Regions from separate parts of the Paenibacillus hubeiensis genome, predicted to be linked through region 1. Evidence: predicted binding sites of a transcription regulator. Region 1 holds the regulator's gene; the other holds the start of a gene.

Region 1 (3,161 bases):
GAGGAATAAGGATTCGGTGAAAAGTAAAAAGAGAAAAGTTTTTTGGATAAGTAGTTTTTTTGTGTTAACAGTAGCTATTGTTTTTGTATTCTTGTGGAATTGGTACTATGACTTAGAACGACTTCCAAAAGGGGAAGTTATATCAGAGTCTGTTTCACCCGATGGTAAATTTACGATTAAAGCGATGAATTCTGATGCAGGAGCAACAACTTCGTTAGCTATTTTATGTGAACTTCAGTACAATGATGGCTCAAAACCAAATAAAATAATATATTTCCAAAATAAAGTTGAAAAAGCGTCTATCATCTGGGAAAGTAACGATATTGTATCCATTAATGGTGTAAAACTAAATGTTCCTGACGATATCTATGATTACAGGAAGAAAGAGTAAAATATAAAAAAAGTTCATTCTTTTCAGAATGGACTTTTTTACATTTTAATCATCTTCTGCTATGTGGTTCGCTGGTAGAGGTTTTTTTCGCAAAGTTCGATCATACAGATATGGTTTTCCATGATATTCCCATGCATTCTTTTGTTTCTCTTTTTTATGTACAGAAACTTTTATCTCTAAATTGGCAACATTCCTTTGGAAGTCGGAAGCGGTTCGTTTGCACCATCGTAATCCGCTTTCTTCCGTTGCACTAAAATGGACGCGCAGTGGAAATCCATTCACTGTCAATTCGAATTTATATAGATTCATGTTGTATCTCCTTTCTTTGAAGCCGGTATAACTTGTGCTCATTACATGAACTTTGACTAGATGATAACATAGGAACATATGTTCTGAGAATATAATTAAGAAAAATTTTATTCTGCAATCTTCTTTATTATCATGAATCGTCGAAAATCACGAATAACCTCTTATCGAATGAGAAGAAGATGGAAGTTTCCGGAATGGAGTCGGAGGAGGAGGGGGGGATTCACAATATCTAAGACATAAAAAAAGAGGTTGACCCATTAAACGGGCCAGCCTCTTGTTGTAATCATTCATGATGTGAAATGTTGCGCAAAATTAGTGAATATCACGGAAAAGACCGATGACCTTACCCAAAATGCTGACATGTTTGAGACGCAATGGCTCGAAAGTGGCATTTTCCGGTTGCAGACGAATATGATCCTTTTCTTTATAAAACGTCTTTACCGTGGCTTCGTCTTCTTCCGTCATGGCGACGACGATATCGCCGTTATCCGCCGTTTGCTGCTGGCGAACGATGACATAGTCTCCATTGACGATGCCTGCATCGATCATGCTGTCTCCGACAACGGATAACATAAAGACTTTCTGTTCGCCGACATAGTGTGTTGGAAGCGGGAAGTAGTCTTCAATGTTCTCGGTTGCCGTAATCGGTACCCCTGCCGTTACTTTACCGACAACGGGAACACGAGCGACGCTATGGGCAAACTGATGTGAATGCTCGGACTCTTCTTGGCTGAGCAGTTCAATCGCCCGAGGTTTCGTTGGGTCGCGTCTGATTAGCCCTTTTTTCTCCAATCGATCCAAATGACCGTGGACGGTTGAACTGGATGCCAACCCGACGGCTTCACCAATCTCTCGTACGGAAGGAGGATACCCCTTCAACCGGACTTCATTGCGTATAAACTCCAGAATAGCCTGTTGCCTGCTGGATATCTTCGACATACCGTATCAACCCCATTTAGTAACGTTTGGGAAAATTATAACATAGAACTACCGTTCGTACAAACATAAGTTCTAAAAAAAGCGATAAAATCAACGTTTTCGTGGAGGGTTGGTTTGAATCGTCGTCGATGCATCGAATTTTGGACGTATCCCGCTGTAACGCCATGCTCAAAAAAAGAGCGAACAATTGTTCTAAAAAACTATTGTATGAAACATGTGTTCGTGCTATATTGATTTCAACGAACCGGAACAAATGTTTGGAGGGCGAAGGAACCATGAGATATTCCACTTATCAAAGCATTTACGAACCTGTCAATACAGAGGCTGTCAAATCCAATATGGGATTGCTAAAGAAACGGCTGATTCAGAACAAGGCAGCAGCTCTGCTATTAAAATTAACGATCGTTTCATTGATCGTCATTATTGGCTGCAGCGCAGTGCTAACAGTGTTCGCAGGTGATGAGGAAAATTTGATTCCTGGTGGTAAGGTGGCGGTGTCTCAAGGGGAAACGCTGTGGAGCATCTCGTTGGAACACAAACCGGAAAATATGGATACGCGTGTATATATAGAAGCAATTAAGGAAGCAAATCAGTTACAAACAAGTTCAATTCAAGTCGGACAAGTGTTGGAATTACCTCGCTTTAAATAATTATATAGAAGATTTGCACCCTGGTTATGCATCAATCTTGACAAGCAGACCCGAACATGTCAAAGTTAATGTGACTTTGTATTTTTGGAGGGGACAAGTTTGGATATAGATCGCCTGGTAGGACGCATTAATGAGTTGGCTCGCAAACATAAATCCACTGGATTGACAGAGGAAGAACTTGAAGAACGCGCTAAACTCAGAGAAATTTATTTGAACAACATTCGCAACAATTTCAGACAGCAGCTGGATTCCATTGAAATTGTTGATGACGAGAACGATCAGGGCCGCCAGGGCAAACTCAAACACTAGAGAAACCTAAGCTATCCTTGTGATATCTAGGTTTCTTCTGTTTATATTTGAGTGTCCATAATATAGGGGGAAGTGTTGGCTAATCGTTGTTGTGCCGACCTGCATAAAAGAACATATAAGGGGGATTTTCATGGCTCGTTCGTTCGAGAGAACGGTTCGAAGAAATTCGAAACAATTGAATCAACAGCGCAAGAAAAATGGCCAACCTGTATCAGGAACACCGGGAGAAGACGTATTTAAAGGCCGAAGTCTTCTGTTTCCCGTATTTTTGTTGGGGCTTGCTGTGCTTTATTTGTTTATGAGCACGTTTCTTACCCAAACTTCCATGACGACCTGGGACTGGGTAACGATGCTGTTATACGTATTTTTGGCGTTCATTTTCTTTCTGCGCCGACCTTACGTTAAAGTGAGCAGCAATCGAATCGTGACGCTCAAAGGAAACCGCGAGCGCTCCATTGGCGTGGACGATATTGTCAGATTCCGTATTGAACCAGGCACAGTGGTCATTGAGCACAACAGCCGTGGAAAACGATGGGTATTTACGAAACTGGTTAACCGTTACG
Region 2 (3,161 bases), on a different contig from region 1:
TCGGCCAGTCCGGTCTCGACCATGCCTGCAAACAGGTCGAGCTCCAACCGTTCGCTGCCGAGCATGTCCACCGTCTGGTCCAGCAAATCCAGCACGGCGCCCCAGATCTGGCGATGCTCGCGCGATCGTTCCGGATCGCCTTCAGCCTCCGCACGGGCCGACATGGCATCCAGCTTCCACGGAACTTCCGCGTCCTCCAATAGCTGGTACAGAGCAACGCAGCGTTCCTTGGCGGTCTTGGCTTTGTTCATTCGTTTCTCGAATGCGCCCAGCGGGCCTGTAATCGTCGACCTGCACGTCTCCATCAGGGCCAACATCTGCTCACGCCCCAGGTTGCGGCGCTCCTGGCCCGGATCTTCCAGCGACAGGCTTGGCGCAGCCCGCCATGGCTTGCCGTCCGTCCAACGATATCCGTGAATGCCGCTGGCAAGCACGTAATTTTCAAGCTGATCCATGTCTTCGCGCGTAACGGAGCCGTCCCGGGGAAGCAGCAAATCCGTTTTGACGCAGCGAAATACGTCCTCGTACCTCCACCGACGGCGAACGATGTCCAAGGCGGAACGAACGAATTCCGCAAGCGGGTGATGCAATTCGTTTCTTCTTCGGTCAAGGAACACAGGCACGTCGTAATCCCGGAAAAGCGGTTCGGCCATATCGGCATAGGCATCGAGATTGCGGACGAGCACGGCCATGTCCCGATAGCGCACGCCTTCTTCCTGTGCCAGGCGACGCATTTCCCGGAGCGCGCCTTCCAATTCGGTACGGCGGTTCTCCGCCGCGTACAGCCGAATGCCCGGATCTCGGCCATCGCTTCTCCAGCGGACGCGCCGATCGAATCCCGCTTCCAGATGAGCCAGCCCCGGACTGTTCACGAAGCGAGGCAAGACGTCCGCATGAAGCACCTGCGTTTCGGTTGCCACGCCTCTCTCGTCGGCCATGCCTTTTAACTTGGCATACGCTCCCGCCGTAGGGAAGAACAGATCCAGTTCCCCAGGCAGTGCGCCTTGATCGTAAGGACGGTCAAGCGTCAGTCCGATGGTGACGGACTCCGCCCGAGACATCAATCCCCCGATCACGCCAAGCTCCAGCGGTGTAAAACTTTGAAAACCGTCGATCCAGACCTGCGCGCCATTCAGCAGCTCGCTCTCCGGCATGCGTTCCGAAAGCTCGGACAGCGTGTCTTCATCGTCAATGTACAAACCGCTCAATTCCTGTTCGAAATCGCGGTATACGAGAAGCAGGTCATGCAGCTTGTCGCCCAGAATCGGAGCCGACGAAGAAGCATCCCATGCGGCTAGGCCCTCCTCCAACGAAGCCGGAGCCAGCTCATGGCGCTTGAACTCGCCGTACAGGTCATTCAAGTGGCCGATGAATCCCAACTGGCTGCCTGACGCGCCGAACAGCTTCAACTCTTCATGCCGACGCTGCAGCACTTTGTAGAGCAGCATTTTTTTGCCTTCGCTGCCGATGGGCGTGCGCGCGGAACCGCCGACTTCCTGCATGACCCGGTGGGCCAAACGACGGAAGCCGTACACTTCTGCGCGCATCGCGCCTTTGACGGCCCCGTACGCAAACAACGCCTGTCCGGCACGGAACGAGCTTTGTTCGGGAACCAGCATGATCAGCGGCTTGCCTTGCGGGTCCTGCTGAAGCAGGGAAACCATCTCCCGGGTGAACAGCGTACTTTTGCCGCTGCCTGCCCGGCCTATCACAAAACGTACGGACATGTTCCTTCCTCCAAACATCACGATCAAGATTTTAATTTCCAGTATACCATACCGGAAGTGCTTCGGAACATACGTTTGCCACAATCCGGCAAAGTGCCGCTTCCATATCCATACATGGCAAAAAGCCCGCAGCTTTCCCAGCATTGGGCTTTTTGCAAATACGTTTCGTTATATCCATCATCACCCGGCGATTCACAATTCCGAATTACTTCGTTTTGCTGCGCACCTCAAAGATCGCAAATTTCAAATAGTGCCCTTCATCCACGCCAAGAATTTGCGGGTGGTCCTTGCCTGCCGCCTTCCACTCGATCAAACGCAGCACTTTGCCTGCATCTTTCGCGGCATCGGCGATCGTTTCGAGGAACAGGTCGGGACGCATGTGGTACGAACAGCTTGCCGTTACGAGGTACCCTCCCTCGTTCACCAGCTTCATGCCGTGCAGGTTGATGTCCTTGTAGCCGCGGCAGGCCCCTTTGACGGCCGACTTTGTTTTGGCGAACGCCGGAGGGTCCAAAATGACGACGTCAAATGTTTTTCCGCCTCCGGCGGCCAGTGCCTTGGACGTATCCACTTTTTCTTCCCCGGCACGGGAGCGTGCCGCCCGTTCATCCAATCCTTTGACTTGGTCACGCAAATATTGAAAAGCGTCTGCAACGACAAACTCCACCCGGTCCGTGAAACCGTTCAGTTCCACATTGGTGCGCGCGCTTTCGATCGCATGCTCGGAAATGTCCAGGCAAGTTACCTTTTTCGCGCCGTATTTGCATGCATTCAGCGTAAAGCTGCCGGTGTGGGAGAAGCATTCGAGCACGGTTGCTCCGTCCCAATACGGGAATGTGACCACCTTGCCGCTTTTGTTGACCGGAAGCATTTGCTTCTCGCCATCCTGATCAACCTCTTCCAGCCTAATGCCGCTTTTGTAACCCCAGCCCTTCATAAGCGGCGCAATGGCGGCACGATTCTCGCGCTGATCGAAGAAATAACCGGTTTTCTGCCCTTCCACGATGTCCACTTTGATCAACAGACCGTTCTCGGTCACCGTCACATGTCTTGGACAATCGCCGTAAAGCGGCCCTTTGGTTTGCTCCAGGCCTTCGAGCTCGCGAATCGGCACGTCGCTGCGTTCGTAGATGCCCTCAGGCTGCAGCACTTCGATCAATGCCTGCACGATCGCCTCGCGGCAGCGGTCCATGCCGAGCGTCAGCAACTGCACCACCAGGATGCTGCCGAAGCGGTCCACGATCAGTCCGGGCAGGAAATCGGCTTCACCGTAGACGAGTCGGTACGCCTCGCCATCCTGGATGAACCGCTCCCGATGACGCAAACAGTCACGGAACCGGTCTGCGAAAAAGGCGATATCCATTTGGTTGTATTCCAGTGGTTCGTAAGATACGACCCTTACCGTAATTTGCGAAGCCGGGTTATAATACCCGG

Evidence for each region. Region 1 encodes LexA, which represses DNA repair genes until DNA is damaged. Its sites were predicted from a motif close to CGAACATATGTTCG; they were not measured.
Region 2: addB (helicase-exonuclease AddAB subunit AddB) is a predicted target of LexA. The motif match lies at 1,792-1,805, and genes of this name have one in related genera.

Annotation. Positions count from the first base shown of each region.
Region 1 is NZ_JAVYAE020000002.1:114,397-117,557, forward strand. It holds gene RSX24_RS07215 (DUF5412 family protein) at 17-391, shown strand; gene RSX24_RS07220 (hypothetical protein) at 437-700, opposite strand; gene lexA (transcriptional repressor LexA) at 1,013-1,639, opposite strand; gene RSX24_RS07230 (LysM peptidoglycan-binding domain-containing protein) at 1,915-2,289, shown strand; gene RSX24_RS07235 (DUF896 domain-containing protein) at 2,389-2,598, shown strand; gene RSX24_RS07240 (hypothetical protein) at 2,729-3,161, shown strand, end outside.
Region 2 is NZ_JAVYAE020000009.1:159,315-162,475, forward strand. It holds gene addB (helicase-exonuclease AddAB subunit AddB) at 1-1,727, opposite strand, end outside; gene RSX24_RS21500 (class I SAM-dependent rRNA methyltransferase) at 1,933-3,161, opposite strand, start outside.